Regions from separate parts of the Ralstonia psammae genome, predicted to be linked through region 2. Evidence: riboswitches for the same ligand, from Rfam matches in the RefSeq annotation. Region 2 holds a riboswitch; the other holds the start of a gene.
The links. A riboswitch is a leader RNA that binds a small molecule or an ion and turns the genes downstream of it on or off. The one in region 2 is predicted to bind glycine.
Positions count from the first base shown of each region.

Region 1: linked by a shared signal. The riboswitch ahead of gcvT (glycine cleavage system aminomethyltransferase GcvT) and the one ahead of R2N16_RS07000 (D-amino acid dehydrogenase) in region 2 are both predicted to bind glycine.

Region 1 covers NZ_CATZBU010000005.1:252,766-263,908, reverse strand. The annotation lists gene R2N16_RS13325 (UvrD-helicase domain-containing protein) at 553-2,673, opposite strand; partial or broken gene R2N16_RS25520 (ESPR domain-containing protein) at 3,184-3,303, shown strand; gene R2N16_RS13320 (YadA-like family protein) at 3,319-6,528, shown strand; gene R2N16_RS13315 (hypothetical protein) at 6,811-7,137, shown strand; glycine riboswitch at 7,264-7,361, shown strand; glycine riboswitch at 7,374-7,501, shown strand; gene gcvT (glycine cleavage system aminomethyltransferase GcvT) at 7,629-8,756, shown strand; gene gcvH (glycine cleavage system protein GcvH) at 8,804-9,184, shown strand; gene gcvP (aminomethyl-transferring glycine dehydrogenase) at 9,260-11,143, shown strand, end outside.
Region 2 covers NZ_CATZBU010000003.1:34,007-45,149, forward strand. The annotation lists gene R2N16_RS06970 (PHA/PHB synthase family protein) at 1-1,261, opposite strand, end outside; gene R2N16_RS06975 (hypothetical protein) at 1,950-2,135, shown strand; gene dbpA (ATP-dependent RNA helicase DbpA) at 2,150-3,547, shown strand; gene chrA (chromate efflux transporter) at 3,563-4,798, opposite strand; gene R2N16_RS06990 (ethanolamine ammonia-lyase subunit EutB) at 5,020-6,402, shown strand; gene eutC (ethanolamine ammonia-lyase subunit EutC) at 6,423-7,214, shown strand; glycine riboswitch at 7,279-7,374, shown strand; gene R2N16_RS07000 (D-amino acid dehydrogenase) at 7,520-8,773, shown strand; gene R2N16_RS07005 (porin) at 8,841-9,905, opposite strand; gene R2N16_RS07010 (bifunctional sugar phosphate isomerase/epimerase/4-hydroxyphenylpyruvate dioxygenase family protein) at 10,027-11,143, opposite strand, start outside.

The sequences.
Region 1 (11,143 bases), on a different contig from region 2:
TTTTGGGTTGTTGGTGCATCCCTTGTTTCATCCCCTGCCGGGGCTGACTCACTTTCTTTGGTCTTGCCCAAAGAAAGTAAGCAAAGAAAGGCGCGCCCGAGATGGCGAAAGATTCCTTGAATTTCCATAACCGGGCGGAGACGGGAAAAACTCGCTGCGCTCAAACAGTTTCCCGTCTTGTTTCCGCCCGCTTACGGAAATTCAAGGCGCCATCTAGGGCAGGAAAGTCAAAGGACAAAAACCAAACCCGAACCCTCGGGGCGCCCGCCCAAACGACAAGGCCAACCGCGCGATGGGTTGGCCTTTTTCTTTTGACGTTGAGCCCTAGATGGCGCCTTGGATTTTTGTTGCGGGGAGGATAAAGAGGGGAGGCTGTCTGAGCGCAGCGAGTTTGCCTCCCCTCCCTCCCCGCGACACAAATCCAAGGGGAAGTCGCCATCTCGGGCGCGCCTTTCTTTTGCTTACTTTTCTTTGGCAAGACAAAGAAAAGTAAGTCGGTCCCGGCAGGGAACGAAAAGGAGATGGACCACCAAGGCAAAACCAAAAACCCAATCACGAAGCCACTGGTTTCTTAGCCGCCAACAACCCCTTCAACGCCCCCAACCGATCCTTCGGCGACATCGCCGGCATCGTGTCCTCCGGCGTCGGGCCGGCATCCTCCCCGAGCTTCATCTCCGCGATATAGCGCGACGGCTCACACACCACCGTCTCCCGCGCACGCTTGCGCTTCTTGCACCAACTGATATGCAAGCTGCGCTGCGCCCGCGTGATCCCCACATACATCAGACGCCGCTCTTCTTCGATCTTCTCGTCGGTCAGATCGTCATCTTCACGGCAATGCGGCAGGATGCCCTCTTCCACGCCCACCAGAAACACGTGCGGATACTCCAGCCCCTTGCTCGCATGCAGCGTGGACAGGCGCACCGCATCCGGGTCTTCTTCCTTGCCTTCGAGCATGCTGATCAGCGCGATGGTCTGCGTCAGCTCCAGCAGGTTCTTGCCGGTGTCCGCCAGGCCATCGGCATTGTCGAAGCCGGTGGCCTCTTCGCCGTCTTCTTTTTCGGGCTTGGTGCCCTTGCGCTTGAGCCAGTCGAGGAACTCCAGCACGTTGGTCCATTTGTTCTGGGCCTGGCGCTCGTCGTAGGTGTCGTACAGGTAGGCCTCGTAGTGGATGCCCTCCATCATCTCGTCGAGCAGCGTGGCGGCGGGCTCCTTGGCGGCGCGGTCTGAAAGCCTCACGATGAATTCGCAGAACACCCGCAGCGGCTCCAGCTGACGCGGCGCGAGTTGCGCTTCGATGCCGCCCATCATCGCCGCCTCGAACAGCGACACCTTGGCCTGCCCCGCGAACGAACCCAGCACTTCCAGCGTCGCGTTGCCCACGCCGCGCTTGGGCGTGGTGATGGCGCGAATGAACGCAGGGTCGTCATCCGCATTGGCAATCAGCCGCAGATAGGCGCACAGGTCCTTGATCTCGGCCTTGTCGAAAAAGCTCTGCCCGCCCGAGAGCACATACGGAATGCGCTCGCGGCGCAGGATCTGCTCAAACAGGCGCGCCTGGAAGTTGCCCCGATACAGGATCGCGTAATCCCGAAACTGTGCGCGACGCTCGAACTTGTGGGCGGAAAGCTTGAAGACCACGCTCTCGGCTTCGTGCTCTTCGTCATTTGCGCTCGTCACGTTGATGGCGTCGCCCATGCCGTGTTCGCTCCACAGCGTCTTCTCGAACAGCTTCGGGTTCTGCGCGATGACCGCGTTGGCAGCGTTCAGGATGCGCACCGTGGAGCGGTAGTTCTGCTCCAGCTTGATGACCTTCAGGTTCGGAAAATCCGTTTGCAGCAGCTTGAGGTTGTCGAGCGTGGCACCGCGCCAGCCGTAGATGGCTTGGTCATCGTCGCCCACCGCCGTGAAGGCCGGCGCACGCAGGTGCGAGCCGCCCGCCAGCAGCTTCAGCAGCTGGTACTGGCAGGCGTTGGTGTCCTGGTATTCATCGACGAGGAAGTAGCGCAGGCGGTTCTGCCACTTCAGGCGCACCTCTTCATTGCGAGCGAACAGCTCGGCGGGAATACGGATCAGATCGTCAAAGTCCACCGCCTGATACGCGTGCAGCGTCGCGACGTAATTGCGGTAGACCAGCGCGGCCTGGTGGTCATCAACGTTGTTGTTGGCGAGCGCCTCGGCAATCGCGGTGTCCGGGTCGACGAGGCCGTTCTTCCACAGCGAGATCGTGCTCTGCACGCGGCGGATCAACTGCTTGTCGGTGGTCGCCAGTTGCTCTTGGATCATCCCGAAGCAATCGTCCGAATCCATGATCGAGAAGCGTGGCTTCAGGCCGACGTGCTCGGCTTCGGCCCGCAGAATCTGCACCCCCAGCGAGTGGAACGTGCACACCGTCAACTGCTTGATGGGGATGCGCTTGCCGTCTTCGCGTGTCTTGCCGTCCATCAGCTTGGCGACGCGCTCCTGCATTTCCTTGGCCGCCTTGTTGGTGAAGGTCACCGCAGCGATGTGCTTCGGCTCGAACCCCTTGTCCAGGATCAGGTGCGCGATCTTCTGCGTGATCACCCGCGTCTTGCCGGAGCCGGCCCCGGCCAGCACCAGACACGGGCCGTCGAGGTAATGCACACCTTCAGATTGGGCAGCGTTGAGCCCGTGGGCGAGACCGGAAGACATGGGGGAGCGGCGGAAGAAAAAAGCAGGCGGGAACGTACAGCGGAGGGCGATGGTAGCACGCGCGGGCGCCCTCCCCGGGGGCCCGGCCCCGCGAGGGCGTGCCATCGGCCGATGGTTGCGGGCGCGCTGGCCACAGGGAGCGGAATAGGAGTTTTCTGATTCATTCGTACAAGCGGCATCCCCAGAATCAAGCCATACGAAGACGTAACTTGTTGTGTCGACGGACTCCCCGTTCTTCGTGCAGGCGCCCGCCACGGCCGGGGGCTTCCCGGGCGCACCCGACGCGCCCGCTTCCCTTCTTCCTGCCTGTATTCGTGGGCGCACCGAGCCGTCTGGACGGCTTTATTCCATCCACCGCCTTTCGGAGTTTTCTCATTTTGCAGCGCACAACGAGAAATTACTCTTTTAACGAAACGCATCAGAAACCATTTTCCGTTACCACCAAACGGCCGGGCCGCCGACACATCGTTTAAATCGGCGCCGAATTCAAGATCATTTGAGGGTTGTTAAATGAACAAGACTTATCGCGTTATTCGGAATAAATCCACGGGACTGTGGATGGTGGCGTCGGAGATCGCTTGCGGTCGAGGAAAAGGGCGTACAGCCTCGATGCTGTTGGCCGCCTCGCTTCTTGGTGGCGGGTTTATGTCCGCTCCAAGCGTCCACGCCCAAACTGCGAATGGCGGCCTGCAACTGTGTGACGCGACCACACCTGCCAACTCGACAGGCTATGGCTCGAATGGCTCGGGGAAGCTCAGCTGCACTTCAACCTCCGCCTCATTCAGCCTCAACAACTACGGGGATACCAACGGGCTCGCCGGCTTTTCCGCCTCTACCGCCCGGGTAACCGGCTATCGAACTGGGCTGCTCGAACTGAAGGGTGACGCCGGTATTTCTCTGCTGGGCGCCGCCACGTTTAACTCCAATGCCTCGTTTTCCGGTCAGCAAATCAAGAATCTGGGCGTAGGTACAGCAGACACCGACGCCGTGAACGTCTCGCAGTTGAAGGGTGTGTTCACTGCATTGGGCGGCGGCGCCCAACTCAATGCCGACGGCACGATCACGGCGCCAAGCTACGCACTCGACAGCAACAAGACGACGGTCAACACCGTCGGCGCGGCGCTGACCAACCTCGACACGCGCGTCACGGCCAACAAGACGGCAACCGACGCCAACACCACCCACATCACCAACCTGACCGACGGCACGGCCGGCTTGGTGCAAAAGGACGCCTCCAACAACCTGACCATCGGCAAGGACATCGCTGGCACCAGCGTCAGCGTGGCGGGCACGGCCGGCGCGCGCACCCTCTCCGGCGTGAAGGACGGCACCCTGAGCAACACCAGCACCGAAGCCGTCACGGGCAAGCAACTGTTCACCACCAACAACCGCGTCGACCAGCTCGCCAGCGGTTCGCTCGGTATCGTGCAGCAGAACGCCAGCACCCGGACCGTCACCATCGGCAAGGATGCCGACGGCGCGGACATCTCCTTCGCCAACAAGGACGGCAACAACCGCCGCCTGGTGAATGTCGCCAACGGCCAGCAGACCACTGACGCGGTCAACCTGGGCCAGCTGAACACCGTCAAACAAACGGTCGTCGATAACGCCCAAGCATCCGCCGACGCCCTGGGCGGCGACGCGGCGGTGGACGCCACCGGCAAGCTGACCGGCCCGACCTACACGCTGGACAACGGCAAGACGTTCACCAGCGTGGGCACGGCATTGAACAACCTCGACGCGCGCACCACGACCAACACGACCGACATTGCCGGCCTGAAGGACGGCACGGTGGGCCCGGTCAGGCAGGATGCCGACACCAAGGCCATCAGCGTGGCCGGCAGCACGGGCGGCACCAGCATCAACGTGGCCGGCACGGATGGCGATCGCACGATCTCGGGCGTGAAGGCTGGCGCGGCGGATACCGATGCGGCCAACGTCGGCCAAATGAACACCGCCGTCAACGCGGTGCAAACCAACGTCAACAACCTCTCGACGACCGTCAGCGGCATCGACACGCGGGTGACACAGAACACGTCCGACATCGCCCAGGCCAAGACGGACATCGGTACGACTAACACCAACGTCACCAACCTGACCAACACCGTCAGCAGCATCGACACACGTGTCACGCAAAACACCAACGACATCAGTACGCTGTCGGGCCAAATCAACTCCGGCTCGGTGGGTCTGGTCAAGCAGGATGCCGACACCAAGGCCATCAGCGTGGCCGGCAGCACGGGCGGCACCAGCATCAATGTGGCCGGCACGGATGGCGATCGCACGATCTCGGGGGTGAAGGCTGGCGCGGCGGATACCGATGCGGCCAACGTCGGCCAGGTCAAGGCGGTGCAGACTGACGTCAACACGCTGAGCGCCATCGCCAGCGCCAATGCCACCGCCACGGTCAATGCCCTGGGTGGCGGCGCCACCGTGGGCAGCGACGGCAAGATCACCGCGCCCACCTACACGCTCAACAACGGCGCGACCACCGTCAACAGCGTGGGCGACGCGCTGGGCAACCTCGACACCCGCACCGTCGCCAACGCGAACAGCATCAGCAATCTGACCGGTCAGATGAACTCCGGCTCGGTGGGCCTGGTGCAAAAGGATGCGGAAACGGGCGACCTGACCATCGACGGGGACGGCGCCGGCACGCAGATCAGCCTGGGCGGCAAGGATGCCTCCGGCAACGCTATCACCCGCAAGCTGACCAACGTGACGGCTGGCACGGCCGACACGGACGCGGCCAACGTTGGCCAGCTCAAGAGCGTGGACAACAAGGTGGCGGCACTGCAATCCAGCGCCGTTCAGTACGACGACGCCTCCAAGGGCACGCTGACGCTGAACAAGGGCGGCAGCGCCACGCAGATCAAGAACGTGGCCGACGGCACGGACGACACCGACGCCGTCAATCTGCGCCAACTGATGAAGGCCGGCATGGTCAACCCCGATGGCACGGTGGCCAGCGTGGTGACCTACGACGACGCCTCGAAGGAATCCGCCACGCTGGGCGGCGCAAACGGCACCAAGCTGACCAATCTGACGGACGGCAGCATCGCCGACGGCAGCAAGGACGCCGTGACGGGCAGCCAGCTCAACGCCAGCTACCAGCGCGTGGCAGGCGCGCTGGGCGGTGGCGCCAGCCTCACCAATGGCGTATGGACCGCACCGTCGTACCACTTCATCGGAGGCCAGCAGTACAACAACGTGGGCGACGCACTGGCCAACCTCGACACCCGCGTGAACACCCTGGAGCAAGGCGACCAGAGCGCGAACATGCTCGACGGCAACGGAAACGACACCGATACGAAGACCGAAGCCGCCGCCACGGGCAGCAACTCGGTGGCCAGCGGCACCAATAGCACGGCGGTGGGCGCGAACGCGCAGGCCAACGCCACGAACAGCGTGTCGCTGGGCAACAACTCGGTGGCCGATCGTGACAACACGGTGTCGGTCGGCTCGCAGGGCAGCGAGCGCCAGATCACCAACGTCATGGCTGGCGTGCAGGACACCGACGCGGTCAACGTCAAGCAGATGAACGACAAGGTCGCGGGCGTGCAGGGGCAGATCGACACCCTGCAAAGCCAGGTCAACCAGCGCTTCGACCAGATGGACAGCCGCATGAACCGCCTGGGTGCCATGAACGCCGCCATGTCGACCATGGTGGCCAGCGTGGCCGGCCTGCAGACTGAGAACCGTATGGCCATCGGCACCGGGCTGTATCGCGGCCAGACCGCGCTGGCCATCGGTTACCAGCGCAAGATCGGCTCGCGCGCAAACGTGACGATTGGCGGCTCCACTGCCGGCGGCACGGAATACAACGTGGGTGTGGCAGCGGGCTACGGTTGGTAAGCGGCTAGTTCCTCGCGTTGCCTTGAGGGCGCATGGGCTTGGTTGGCCGAGGCCCCCTTCTTGTTTGTGGTCGATACAGCACCTGGATCTCGTGTCCTGTGCCACTGCGCGTGGCACGCCAGACTCGTTGCGTCACGCGCACTCGTTTGCGCCCCTCGCTTTACCCCGGGCCGTTACACCGCTTACGCGCCGTTACACGACCGCCGTAAGCGACCATGCGCGGCAGGCCGTTATGGACAGGACAGCGGCTGAATCGGTCGGCCGCCCACCGGAGAACGCACCATGAACCGCATCGTCAAAGCCCTGGCCATCAGCGCCGTCGCCCTGTCTGCTACCACCGGCGCCTTTGCCCAGACGCAATGGCAGAAGGACCACCCGCGCCGCGCCGAGGTCAACCACCGCCTCGCCAACCAGAACAAGCGCATCCACAATGAAGTGAAGGAAGGCGAGATCACCAAGGGCCAGGCCCGCCAGCTGCACAAGGAAGACCGTCAGATTCGCCAGGAAGAGCGCGACATGGCTTCACAAAACGGTGGGCACATCACCAAGCAGGAACAGCGCACACTGAACCAGCAGGAAAACCAGGTGAGCCGCCAGATCGGCAAGTAAGCACCGGCTTTCCGGCAACCCGCGCATCGGCCACACCGGCATGAGGTGTGGCCGTCGTCTTTTGCGCCCGGCGGGGCGCACCGGCCGGCCCCAATTGACAATCCAGCCCCCCTTCCGTAAATTCCGCCCATCCATCCGGGAGAGCGTGCCCGCCGTACACGGCCAGGCACCGCCGAAGGGGTAGCACCCGAAAACTCTCAGGCATCCAGGACCGGGCGGATCGGCGGACATGCGTCCGACCGCACTCTGGAGAGCTGGCGCCGCACGACCACTGCGGGCGCCCACCGAAGGGGCTCACGAACGGCGCGCACCGCTATGCGCCCCGCTTCGCAATCTCTCAGGTACCAAGGACAGAGGGGCCATCTGCGCAGCTGATGATCTTCATGGCGTCACCATGAGGGATCAGGCTGCGCGGGTGGCCTTTTTGCTTTTCTGGTCCCCGTTCAATGCGCTGCGCCTGGCCACGGCGGCGCCATCAGCCGAGAGATTCCATGACGCTCCAACACACGCCGCTCAATGCCATCCACCGCTCGCTGGGCGCCCGCATGGTCGACTTTGGCGGCTGGGACATGCCCGTCAACTACGGCTCCCAGATCGAAGAACACCATGCCGTGCGGCAAGACGCCGGCGTCTTCGACGTCTCGCACATGTGCGTGGTGGACCTCACCGGTGCACGCGTGCGCGACTTCCTGCGCGGGCTGATCGCCAACAACGTCGACAAGCTGCAGACGCCGGGCAAGGCGCTCTACACCTGCATGCTCAACCCCAAGGGCGGCGTGATCGACGACCTGATCGTCTATTTCTTCCGCGAAGACTGGTTCCGCCTGGTGGTCAACGCCGGCACCGCACCGACGGACCTGGAATGGATCGTCGCGCAGAACGCAGCCGCCGGCACCGACGTGACCATCACGCCGCGCCGCTCAGACAACAACGCGGGCGCCGAGCCGCTGGGCATCCTGGCCGTGCAAGGCCCGAACGCGCGCGCCAAGACCTACGCCGCACTGCCCGGCACGCAGGCTGTGGGCGAGGCGCTCAAGCCGTTCAACGCCGGCTTCGTCGCCGTGGAAAACGTGGGCGAGATCATGGTGGCCCGTACCGGCTATACCGGTGAAGACGGCTTCGAGCTGGTCGTGCCGGCCGCGCAGATTGCCGGTGTGTGGGAGCGCCTGCTGCACGCCGGCGTGCGCCCGGCGGGCCTCGGCGCGCGTGACACGCTGCGCCTGGAAGCCGGCATGAACCTCTACGGCCAGGACATGGACGAACACGTTTCGCCGCTGGATGCCGGGCTCGCCTGGACCGTCGACCTGCAAAGCGAACGCGACTTCACCGGCAAGGCCGCGCTGCAAGCCGGCGGCCAGCGCGACCAGTTCGTCGGCCTGATCCTGCGCGACAAGGGCGGCGTGCTGCGCGCCCACCAGAAGGTCATCACTGCCGCCGGTGACGGCGAGATCACCAGCGGCACCTTCAGCCCAAGCCTGTCGCTCTCCATTGCCCTTGCGCGCCTGCCCAAGGACGTGGCCATCGGCACTGACGTACAGGTCGAAATTCGCGACCGCAAGTTGACCGCGACTGTGGTTAAACTGCCGTTCGTGCGCAATGGCAAGGCGCTGGTCAGCTGAACCCCGATTCTGCATCCCCCAATACCAATCTTCCGGAGAAACCTTTCATGAGCAACGTCCCCGCCGATCTGAAGTACACCGAACACGACGAGTGGATCCGCGTTGAAGCCGACGGCACGCTGACCATCGGCATTACCGACTTCGCACAGGAGCAGCTCGGCGACATCGTCTTCCTGGAGCTGCCGGAAGCCGGCCGCGCCGTCGCCAAGGACGAAGCGATTGCAGTGGTGGAATCGGTCAAAGCCGCTTCCGATATCTTCGCCCCGGTGGCTGGCGAGATTGTCGCCAACAACGCCGATGCCGCCGGCGCACCGGAATCCGTGAACGAAGGCGCCTACGAGGCTTGGCTGTTCAAGATCAAGCCGACCAACGCCGACGACGTGAACGCCCTGATGTCGGCCGCTGATTACGAAGCCAAGATCGGCTAAGCCGGTCCTCCGGCCGATGCGCGTGCCCTGACCTGCGCCGCGCATCGGCTTTTGCCTGAATTTCGAGCCCTTGCCATGAACGCTCCGCACCCCGCTTCCTCGGCGCTTGCCGCCGAACGCCCCACCCTGGCTGACCTGGAGGCGCGCGACGCCTTCGCGCACCGCCACATCGGTCCATCGGCCGACGAGCAGGCCCAGATGCTGGCCGCGCTCGGCTACGCCAGCCGCGCCGCGCTGATCGACGCCGTGATCCCGCCGGCCATCCGCCGCCAGGACGGCATGCCGCTGGGCGAATTCACGCAGCCTCTGACCGAAGAAGCGGCGCTCGCCAAGCTGCGCGGCATCGCGGGGCAGAACCGCGTGGCCAAGAGCCTGATCGGCCAGGGCTACTACGGCACGCACACGCCGGGCGTCATCCTGCGCAACATCCTCGAAAATCCCGCCTGGTACACGGCTTACACGCCGTATCAGCCGGAGATCTCGCAGGGCCGCCTGGAAGCGATGCTGAATTTCCAGCAGATGGTGATCGACCTGACGGCAATGGACATCGCCAATGCATCGATGCTGGATGAAGCGACCGCCGCCGCTGAAGCGATGACGCTGCTGCAGCGCATTGGCAAGTCGAAGTCGACCGTGTTTTTCGTGGCGGACGACGTGCTGCCGCAAACGCTGGAAGTCGTGCGCACGCGCGCTGAGCCGATCGGCGTGCAAGTGGTGACGGGGCCGGCGGCCGACGCTGCCAAGCACGACGCGTTCGGTGTGCTGCTGCAATACCCGGGCGCCAACGGTGCACTGCTGGGTGATCTGTCGACGTACCAGGCGCTGACCGACGCCGTGCACGCTGCCGGCGGTCTGGTCGTTGCGGCGGCTGACCTGCTGGCGCTCACGCTGCTGGCCGCGCCGGGCGAATGGGGTGCCGACGTCGTGATCGGCAACACGCAGCGCTTTGGCGTGCCTTTCGGTTTCGGCGGCCCGCACGCCGGCTACATGGCCGTGCGCGATGCGTTCAAGCGTTCCATGCCGGGCCGCCTCGTCGGCGTGACGGTCGATGCGCAGGGCAACCCCGCCTACCGCCTCGCGCTGCAAACGCGCGAGCAGCACATCCGCCGCGAGAAGGCCACCTCGAACATCTGTACCGCGCAGGTGCTGCTGGGCGTGATGGCGTCGATGTACGCCGTCTACCACGGCCCGCAAGGCCTCAAGCGCATCGCCCAGCGCGTACACCGCCTGACCGCCACGCTGGCCGCCGGCCTGCGCGCGATCGGCTACACGTTGGAAGCCGACGCCTTCTTCGACACGCTCACGGTCGCCACCGGCCCGCGCACCGCCAACCTGCACATCGCTGCGCAGGCGCACGGCATCAACCTGCGCCAGATCGACGAGACTCGCCTGGGCATCTCGCTGGACGAGACGGTCACGCGCGCGGATGTCGTTGCGCTGTGGGAAGTCTTCGCGCACGCCGCCCACGCTGCCGCACCGGACTTCGACAAGACCGAAGCGGGCGTTGCCGACGCGTATCCGGCCTCGCTCGTGCGCCAGAGCGCGTACCTGACGCACCCGGTGTTCAACGCGCACCACTCCGAGCACGAAATGCTGCGCTACCTGCGCAGCCTCGCCGACAAGGACCTCGCGCTGGACCGCACGATGATCCCGCTGGGCTCGTGCACGATGAAGCTCAACGCCACCGCCGAAATGCTGCCGGTGACGTGGCCCGAGTTCGCGAACATCCACCCGTTCGCCCCCGCCGACCAGACCGTCGGCTACCGCGAAATGATCGACCAGCTCGAACAGATGCTGTGCGCAGCCACCGGCTACGCCGCCATCAGCCTGCAGCCGAACGCCGGCTCGCAAGGTGAATACGCCGGCCTGCTGATCATCCACGCGTACCACGCCAGCCGTGGCGAAGCGCACCGCAACGTGTGCCTGATCCCATCGTCGGCGCACGGTACGAACCCCGCG
Region 2 (11,143 bases):
GCGTGGCATCGGCGTTCCAGGCCATCAGATCGTTCATGGGTGCACGATCGCCCAGCAGGTATTCCCCCACCACGCGCGACCACAGCAAGTCGTACGACCGAAGCATCTGGAAGGCTCCGGCCATCTGGCTGGCGCGCAAATAGCCGGTCTGCTCCATCTGCGCTTCAAGCAGACTGACCTGCGCCTCGTCGATGAACAGGCCCAGCTCGCCCGGCTCGCAGAAGTCTGTCTGCGCGGCAAAGAGCGTCATGGACGCCAGCCGTGCATCGCCATCGCGCGCCATGGCAGCAGCGGCAATGGCCAGCAACGTACCTCCGAGGCAGTAACCGGTAGCGTGTACGCGCTGGCCCGGCACGATGGCATTGACGGCATCGAGCGCGGCGAAAACACCGAGCTTGAGGTAGTCATCCATGTCGAGGTCGCGATCCGCCTCGTCCGGGTTCTTCCAGGAGATGCAGAACACGGTATGGCCCTGCTCTACCAGATAGCGGATCAGCGAGTTCTGCGGCGACAGATCCAGGATGTAGTACTTCATGATCCATGCCGGCACGATCAGGATGGGCTCGGCTTGAACCTTGCGCGTGGCCGGCGTGTACTGGATCAGCTCGATCAGGCGGTTGCGCAGGACCACCTTGCCGGGTGTTATGGCCACGTCACGGCCCACCATGAAGCGTTCGGTACCGGCAGCCGGCGCGCCGCTCATGGAGCGCTCCAGATCGTCAAGCGCATTGAGCGCGCCGCGCACGAGATTGCTGCCGTGCTGCTCGAAGGTCTGCCGCAGGACAATCGGGTTGGTTGCCAGTTGGTTGCCTGGCGACATCATGTCGAGCCATTGACGTGCAGCGAAGGCAACCACGTCCTCATGATGCTTGGCGACACCCCAAACGCCGTGCGTGGCCGCCTCCCACCACTGCTCGGTCAACAGGAAGGCTTGGTGCAGCACGTTGAACGGCCACAGGCGCCACTCCTCGGCCGAGAAACGACGGTCGTGGGCCGGCGGCTGGACGCAAAGACACACCTCCTGGGGGCCGGACGCCATGCAGCTGCGGATGTAACGCTCGAGTTGTTCGGCCTGCGTCAGCGCCAAGCGGCACAGATCCAGCCACTTGCCGGGCGAAACGGCCAAGTGCAGTGCCCAATCGAGCAACGCCAGTTCCATTGATGCAAGCGACAGCGAATTCGATGCGCGGGCAAGGGCGGCGTGAAACGGCAAATCAATCTGCTCTGCTGTCGGCGAAGACGGCACGGCGGCGGTGCGCATGGTCGGGGCGTCAAACGATTGCGAATGTGCAACCCATTAGATGCCAGCGGCCAGGGCATGGACTTGATACATCTCAAACCGAGACAAGAGTGCGGACTCTAGGCGGTTTCACAGAACCGACACCATCGGCTGCTCCCAAAAGGAATGCGGTGACCGGGCGGCGCGTCACGGACCTATAGGGGTGTGTTAGAGTCCGGCGGGGAAACCGTGGCGGCCTGCAACATCGGATACCTCTCCATCGCACCCAACGGTGCACCCACAAATCTGTTGCAACAACAGAATGCATGGGGCGCTCGGCGTGGACCCTGCCCGGTATGCGACATCGCGCATGAGGCTATCCCCTCGAGACGAGACGTAATCACCACCTGTTCGCCCCAAACCGAGTGTTTGCATGGTAAAAACGGCGCGAGCGTCTCATCGATCGATTCGCGCTGGCCTTGACTGACATGCCCCACACGCGTTCTTTTGGTTCACGGCTTGAGCGTCTCTGCTGGCCTGACCCGGCAAAATACGTCAGTTTCCGAATAAACAAGGGCAGCGCAATCCCCTACGAATGGCGCAGCAAGGCCATTTCCGGCTGAGGTATTGCATTGAGATCGACAGCGGCGCACTGCGCCCGATCAAGGGCGTGGCCCTGGACCACCTGCCTCGTCATCGAGGCGCAACAAAGAATCCATCAGAGAAAATCGTGTTCACTTGCATAAACCAGAGCTGCGGCACGCAGTGGGAACTGTCCGACGTTGTCATCAAGGATGAGGGCCAAGGGCCGCTGTTCCGCTGTGCGCTATGCGGCGCGCGCAACTATGTCGAACGCTTCGAGGCTGACGACGGCACCGTCGTCTACGAACAACTCGAAGGCAAGCCGAACAAGTGACTCAGCGCAACAACATGACCATCGAACCGACCAGCATGCCATTCAGCACCCTAGCGCTCGCCCCCGCCGTGCTCGCGAATCTTGCACAGCTCGGCTACACCGACATGACGCCGATCCAGGCTGCGAGCCTGCCTATCGCACTTGCGGGCCATGATCTGATCGCGCAGGCAAAAACGGGCAGCGGAAAGACCGCAGCGTTTGCGCTCGCCCTGCTCGCACAGCTCGATGCGCGCAGCTTCGACGTGCAGGCGATGGTGCTCTGCCCCACGCGCGAACTTGCCGACCAGGTCGCGCAGGAAATCCGCCGGCTGGCGCGCGCCGAAGAAAACGTGAAGGTGCTGACGCTCTGCGGCGGCACGCCGATGCGTCCGCAGGCGGCAAGCCTTGAGCACGGCGCGCATGTCATCGTCGGCACGCCGGGGCGCATCATGGACCATCTGGAGCGCGGCAATCTCGCGCTCGGTGCACTGAAGACGCTCGTACTCGACGAAGCCGACCGCATGCTCGACATGGGCTTCTTCGACGACATTGCGACGGTCGTGCGCCAGTGCCCGCCCGACCGGCAGACGCTGCTGTTCTCGGCGACGTACCCGGAAGGCATTGCGAAGCTGAGCCAGCGGATTCTGCGCAATCCAAAGGAAGTGAAGCTCGAAGAGCGCCACGACGACAGCAAGATCCGCCAGCGCTTCTACGAGGTGCCCGACAACAAGCGTCTGCATGCGGTCGGGCTGCTGCTCAAGCACTACCGGCCGGTCAGCACGCTCGCGTTCTGCAACACGAAGCAGCAATGCCGCGACCTGCTCGATGTGCTGCGCGCACAGGGAATCCACGCCCTCGCGCTGCATGGCGAACTCGAGCAGCGCGAGCGCGATCAGGTCTTGATCCAGTTCGCGAACCGCAGTTGCTCGGTGCTCGTCGCGACCGACGTTGCCGCGCGCGGGCTCGACATCGCACAGCTCGAAGCGGTGATCAACGTTGACGTGACGCCCGACCCCGAAGTGCACGTCCATCGGATTGGCCGCACGGGCCGCGCCGACGAGAACGGCTGGGCGCTGAGCCTCGCGAGCATGGACGAGATGGGGCGAGTCGGCAACATCGAGCAGGCGCTGGGCCGCGAGGTCGAATGGCATCCGCTCGACGAGCTTGATACCGGCAACGACGCACCGCTGCTGCCGCCCATGGAAACGCTGCAGATTCTCGGCGGACGCAAGGAGAAGATCCGCCCCGGCGATGTGCTCGGCGCGTTGACCGGCGATGCAGGCTTTCGCGGCGACCAGATCGGCAAGATCAACGTGACCGAATTCTCGACCTACGTCGCGGTCGAGCGCGGCGTCGCACGCGACGCGCTGCGCAAGCTCAACGCCGGCACGGTGAAAGGCAAGAAGGTCAGGGTTCGGCTGATGGACGAATGACGCCCCTGCCCTGATTCAAACCAGCACGGCGGCAACCATTCCCGCTGCCGCACAGAACGCCACCACAACCAGGGGTGGCGTTTTCCATCGCGTCAGCAGCAGGAACGCAATCGCAGCGACAGCAAAATCGCGCCATGACCGCACGGCGCTTGTCCAGACCGGCGTGTAAAGCGCAAACGCCAGCAACCCAACCACTGCCGCATTCACGCCAGCCAGCAACGCTGCCATGGAAGGCCGCGCGCGCAATGCCTGCCAGTAAGGCAGCGCCGCGATGACCAGCAGCAAGCCCGGTAGAAAAATGCCCACCGTTGCAAGCGCGGCGCCGGCCCAGTGATTGATCCCCGGGCCCATCGTCCAGCCGAGGAAAGCGGCGAAGGTGAATAGCGGCCCCGGCACGGCTTGCGCGGCACCATAGCCCGCCAGAAAATCGTTCGACGCGACCCAACCGGTCGCGACCGTCTGCTGTTCCAGCAACGGAAGCACGACGTGCCCGCCCCCGAAAACCAGCGCGCCCGAACGATAGAATGCGTCGAACACGCTCGCGGGCCTCCATGGATGGAGATCCGTCACAACCGGAAGCCCGAACAGCAGCGCGCAGAAGAGCACCAGGCTGACGATGCTGGCCACGTGAGACACGCGGAATGCGGCGCCGTGCCCTGCCCTCGGACCTCCGCCAGCCGGCCAGGATGATCGGCACAACGCCAGCCCCAGCAGGGCACCGAGCACAATCACGACGAGTTGCGCGTACACGGTCGTCAACGCGCTGAGCACGGCGACGCTGATCAACGCAATGGCTGCGCGCTGCCAGTCAGGACAAAGCTTGCGCGCCATGTCCCACACGGCCTGCGCCACCACTGCAACCGCAACCAGCTTCAAACCGTGGATCAAGCCACTGCCAAGCGGGCCGCCCAGGCCCGGCGCGACCATCGCAAAGGCCAGCAGCAGCGCAACCGAAGGCAGCGTAAAGCCACACCATGCCGCCAACCCACCGCGCCATCCGGCCCGAAGCAGACCGACGGAAAATCCGACCTGGCTGCTGGCAGGCCCCGGCAGAAACTGACACAGCCCAACGAGGTCGGTGAATGTTGCATCGTCCAGCCAGCGGCGGCGCTCCACAAATTCACGTCGGAAATAGCCGATATGTGCGACCGGCCCACCGAAGCTGGTCAGGCCCAGCTTGAGAAAGACCGCCAACACTTCCATGGCAGAGCCCGCCTGACGTATGCGGGACGGTGTGGCGGAGGCGGTCATTGGCAATGAGATATCGACGTTTGAGAGATTCGTATTAGAACATTGCCTCTGTGGCATCAAAACGGCCGTCCCTGATAGGGCCGAAATCTCACGATGGCACTGAAGATTGATTGGCCCCGTCTGCGAAGACACCATCGCAGCGGACGATCGGCGTCGATGGCGGCTAAAGTGGCACGATAGGCATCGCGGTCACCTCGCTGGCTTCCCACGCGTATCCCATCATGCACTTTGCTTACACCATTGGCGCACAGCGCCATGTATTCAACGATCTAAAAACGCTATTGGCCAAGGCCAGCCCCGCGCGATCGGGGGACTACCTGGCCGGCCTGGCCGCCGCCAGCGAAGCCGAACGCATGGCCGCGCGCATGGCGCTGGCGGATGTGCCGCTGTCAGTGTTCCTCAACGAAGCGCTGGTGCCGTATGAAGAGGATGAGATCACGCGCCTGATTCTCGATCGGCACGACGCCCAGGCCTTCGGGCCGATCGCCTCGCTCACCGTGGGCGAATTCCGCAACTGGCTGCTTCTGCATGAGACCGACAGCCAGACACTGGCAAGCGTCGCGCCCGGCATCACGCCCGAAATGGCGGCTGCGGTCAGCAAGCTGATGCGCAATCAGGATCTGATTGCCGTGGCCCGCAAGTGCCGCGTGGTCACACGCTTTCGCAACACCATCGGCTTGCCGGGCCGGTTGTCGGTCCGGTTGCAGCCCAACCATCCGACGGACGACCCCAAAGGCATTGCCGCGTCGATCATCGATGGCCTGCTTTACGGCTGCGGCGATGCGACCATCGGCGTCAACCCTGCCGGCGACAACCTCGGCGCCATCGTTTCCCTGCTGCAATTGATCGATGAGCTGCGCAATCGCTACGCCATTCCCACGCAGTCGTGCGTGCTGACCCACGTGACCAACACCGTGCGCGCCATCGACCAGGGCGCGCCGGTGGACTTGGTGTTCCAGTCCGTGGCGGGCAGCGAACAGGCCAATGCGGGATTCGGCATCAGCCTCGCCTTGCTGGACGAGGCGCATGATGCTGCGCAGAGCCTGGCGCGCGGTACGGTCGGCAACAACGTGATGTATTTCGAGACCGGCCAGGGCAGCGCGTTGTCGGCCAATGCGCATCACGGCGTCGATCAGCAAACCATGGAAGCACGTGCCTATGCGGTGGCGCGGGCGTTTTCGCCATTGCTGGTCAATACGGTGGTCGGTTTCATCGGCCCGGAGTACCTCTACGACGGCAAGCAGATCATCCGCGCCGGGTTGGAAGACCACTTCTGCGGCAAGCTGCTGGGCCTGCCAATGGGCTGCGACGTCTGCTACACCAACCACGCCGAAGCGGATCAGGACGACATGGATACCCTGCTCACGCTGTTTGGCGTGGCGGGCATCCATTTCATCATGGGCGTGCCGGGCGCCGACGACATCATGCTGAACTACCAGAGCACGTCGTTTCATGACGCGCTCTATCTGCGCGACACGCTCGGCCTGCGGCCTGCACCCGAGTTCGAGGCGTGGTTGCAGAGCATGGGCATTGTCGACCCCGCTGGCCGCCTGCAAGACCCCACGGCGCGGCAACCGTTGCTACAGCTGGCGCAGGCGCTATAAGCGCCGTCAGAAACCCGGACATGTCGAAACAGAACCTCGTTCAGCCGAACCCCTGGGCACATCTGCGCGCCTTTACCGACGCACGCATCGCGCTAGGCCGCGCCGGCAACAGTCAGACGACCGACGCCGTGCTCGCCTTTGGCGTGGCGCATGCCCAGGCGCGCGATGCCGTGCATTTGCCGCTAGACCGTGCAGCACTGGCCGAGGCGCTAGCGCAAAGCGGCTTCACTGCCCTCGCCGTGCACAGCGCGGCGGCAGACCGCACCCAGTATCTGCGCCGCCCCGATCTTGGGCGCCAGCTTGACGATGCCAGCCGGGCAACGCTCGCAGCCGCGCGGGCCATGCAGCCATTCGACGTGGTCTTCGTGATTGCCGATGGGCTGTCGGCGCTGGCCGCGCAGAGCCACGGTGTTCCGCTCCTGCATCGCGTGCGTGAGCGTCTGCCGAGGGATTGGTCAATCGGGCCCGTCGTCGTGGCCGAGCAATCCCGTGTGGCGTTGGGTGACGAGATCGGCGCGTTACTCGACGCGCGGCAGGTGGTGATGCTGATTGGCGAACGGCCCGGTTTAAGTTCGCCTGACAGCCTGGGCATCTACCTGACCCATGGGCCGCGCGTCGGCCGTACCGATGCAGAGCGCAACTGCATCTCGAATGTGCGCCCGGCTGGGCTGACCTATGACCAGGCAGCGACCAAGCTGGTGTTCCTGCTCAATGGCGCGCTGGCGCTTGGCCGCAGTGGCGTAGACCTGAAAGACGACACGCCAGCCGTTTCCCCCGAGTCAGCCCGACTTGCCGAACGTCACAACCCGTGACACACTCCCCTCCGCTGCCGACACCGGCAGCATGCAGGCGCGGCTGGCGCACCAACGACAGCTGCTACACGCCGCAGGAGAGACCGGGCTGAAATCTACGCCCGGCGCCGATGGAGCAACCACCCCGGAAACTCTCAGGCAAAAGGACTGTGGCGTCGACTGCGAATCTGGAGAGAGGCGTGCACGCGCGCGCCCACCGAAGGGGAAGGCGCCAGCGCTGCTGACGCCCAAGCTCTCAGGTCCCGAGACAGATGGGGTGAGCCGACCGGATCGTCCGGTCATGACATCACTCCATAGGGACCGCCATGACGCACATCGTCATCGTCGGCGCCGGTATCTCCGGCGTCACCACCGCTTACACGCTCTCGCAACTCGGCTATCAGGTCACGGTGCTCGACCGCCACCTGTATCCGGCCATGGAAACCTCGTTCGCCAACGGCGGGCAGCTTTCCGCCAGCAACGCTGAAGTCTGGAACAGCACCGGCACGCTGCTCAAAGGCATCAAATGGATGCTGCGCAACGACGCCCCTCTGCTGCTCAATCCCAAGCCGTCGTGGCATAAGTACTCATGGATCGGCGAGTTCGTGGCCAGCATCGCGCACTACCGCCGCAACACCATCGAAACCACGCGCATGGCCATCGAGGCACGCAAGCACCTGTTTGCGATGGCCGAACGGGAGCAGATCGATTTCGACCTGCAGAAACGCGGCATTCTGCACGTCTACCACGACAAGGCGAGCTTTGCGGCAGCAGGCAAGGCCAACGCGCTGCTCGTCGCCGGCGGGCTTGAGCGCCACGCCGTAAGCCCCGAAGACATTGCTGCCATTGAGCCGACACTGCGCGGCACCTACTACGGCGGTTACTTCACCGAATCCGACGCCACCGGCGACATCCACAAGTTCACGCGCGGCCTCGCACAGGCCTGCGCAAAGCGGGGCGTTCGCTTCATGCAAGGCGTGGATGTGCGGGATGTGGAAACCACTGAAGCCGGCGTTCGCCTCCGGCTGCAGACCACACTGGATGACCGCCTTTCCACCAAGGCGGCGAATGTCGTACAGGACCTTGCCGCCGACGCGATGGTCGTGTGCGCGGGCGTGGGCAGCCGGCAGATCGCGCAATTGGTGGGCGATCGCATCAACGTGTATCCGGTCAAGGGGTATTCGATTACCGTGCACCTGGACGACGACGCCAGCGTGCAAGGCGCGCCGTGGGTCAGCCTGCTCGATGAGAGCGCGAAGATCGTGACAAGCCGCCTGGGCACTGGCCGCTTCCGCGTGGCCGGCACGGCAGAGTTCAACGGCTACAACCGCGACATCCGTGCGGATCGCATCGAACCCCTGGTGGCCTGGACGCGCCGCAACTTTGCTATTGACACGTCGCGCGTGGTGCCATGGGCAGGCTTGCGCCCGATGATGCCGGACATGATGCCGCGCGTCGGCCGTGGGCGGCATGCACGCGTGTTCTACAACACGGGCCACGGGCACCTGGGCTGGACGCTGTCCGGCGCCACGGCCGCGATGGTGGGCGACGTGATCGCGCGCGACTGCCCGGTGCATTGATCGCAGCAAGAGAAAAAGCTCGCCAAGACTCTGGCGAGCTTTTTCATTGCGAGAACGACCAAAGCGGTCAGAACTTGTGCCGCACGCCCAGCATGACACCCAGGCGCGAGTTGTTGCCATACGTGTTGCCCGAGTTGCTGAACGTGGTCGCGCTGTTCAGCGCAATCCAGGCGCCCTGCAGGCGGGTGTAGTCAACTTCGGCGTAGACGTCGGTGCGCTTGCTGAAGGCGTAGTCGAGCATGCCGGCAGTGGTCAGGCGCTTGCCGCTCGCGTCGAGGTGCTTCATCCAGTCGTACTGCACGGTGCCGATGAAGCTCAGTGCGCCGGAGATCGGCACCTTCGCGCCCACATAAGCGGCCTGGTTCTTGTAGTCGGCCACGTCGAGACGGCTGTTCGTATAGCCCAGGTACCACGTGGCGATCGAGGTATCGAGCTTGCCACCAAAGCCCCAGACCGTCTGCTTGCTGGCCAGGGCTGCCGGCACTGCCCCGAAGAACGCCGATGACACATCGTGCGTGACCTGGTACACCGCGCCCACTTCCGCCGGTCCCATGCTGTAGACGATCGACCCCGCGCCGGCCGAACTCTTGCTGAAGCTGCCCGCGGCTTCGCCAAAGGTCCATGCGCCGGCAAGTTGCAGGCCGCCGAACGACTTGATGTATTTGAGCGTGTTGTCGTAGCGCAGGCCGGTGTAGTTACCACCCTGATAGCCGACAATGGAGTTGTTGGCAAACGCCATTGCCTCGTACGAAGACAAGACCTCGTGCGCCAGCGTGTACTGCCGGCCCAGGTAGAGCTTGCCGTAGTCGCCTTCCAGGCCGACCACCGCAGTGCGTCCGAACAGACGCCCGCCCTGCTGGCTACCGCCGGTATCGGGGAAGAAGCCCGATTCCAGAATAAACATGGCCTTGGTGCCGCCTCCCAGATCTTCCGTGCCGCGCAAGCCCCAGCGGCTGCCGGTCAGCACGCCGTCCATCATCTGCAGATTGCTGTTGCCGGCCGCGTTTTCGTGCGTGCTATAGCGGACGGTGGTGTCGATCAGCCCGTAGAGCGTGACACCGCCGGCGGTTTGCGCAGCCGCTGGCAGGCTCGTGGCTCCGAGCACCAGTGCGGCAATCATTGTCTTGTTCATGGCTCCCTTGTCTCCTCTTTGATGTGATGGGTATGGATGTGCGACGGCTGCCCGCGCAGCCGTGGTGTTGCGTGGATACCGCCCACGGCCGCACAACCGTGAGCGCCAAGGTTCTCGTGATTCAGTGGTCGGCCGTCGTGGTGCTGCTGCGGCTCAGTTGCGCCTGCACGGCCATGCGCACGGCAGCGTTTGCCGCGCCGTAGCCGAGGTAGCCGTTGCGCTGGACAAGCTCGAAGAAAAAGCGCTCGCGAAAGGGTTCGGTGTAGGTGTGCAGAAAATCGCCGTGCGGGTCGCGGTCGTAGAGCAGACCGTCGTCGTGCAGGCGGGTGAGCAGCGCATCGTCAAGCCCGAGCCGGGCTGCGACGTCGTCGTAGTAGTTCTCGGGCACGTGCTGCAGGTGGGCCGCGCCGCGGTCGATGGCTTCAACGGTTTCGAACAGCCGGTCAGTGCGAAATGCAATGTGATGCACGCCCGAGCCCGCATAGGCGGCGATGAACCGGCCGGTGGCCGTGCGCCCGCTTTCCGATACGTTGAGCGGAATCCGTACGTTGCGGTCGGGGCTCACCATTGCCCGGCTTTTCACCAGGCCGTACGGGTCGGCAATCTCCTGTACGGCTTCGGCTTGCATGCCGAAAATGGCCCGGTAGAACAGCACGAAGCTGTCGAGCCGGTGCGCGGGAAGCGCCTGCGCAACGTGGTCGATCGATGCCAGACCTGCTGCATCGTCTTGCACGCCAGGATGCAAAACGAAATCGCTTTCATAAATGCTGCGATCGGCCTGGCGATCATCGATCAGATAGAGCAGCGTGCCATCGGGGGCGCGCAGCGCGGGGATGCTGCGTTCGGCAGGCCCCACCGGCCCCCGCCACTCCTGCGCGCACAACATACGTGCGCGTGCCATGGCGCGCTCGGCATCGTCCACCTTCAGGCCGATCGCACAGACAGAGGGCCCGTGCAGCTCGAAATGCTCGGACGCCGCGCTGTCCTGCTCCATATTCAGGATCACGTTGACGCGGCCTTGCCGATACAGGTCAACCGCCTTGGAGCGGTGGTGCCCGGCCCAGGCAAAACCCAGCGCACGCAGGCGCGTTTCAAGCTCCCGCCCTGCCGCGGCATCCACGGCAAACTCCAGGAAATCCACGCCTTCAAATTGAGCGGCGGCGGGCAGTTCCGCACCGCCCGCTTCGGACTCCAGCCAGAGCAGCGAACGCATGCCGTCCAGCGCCGTCAGCCGCGCG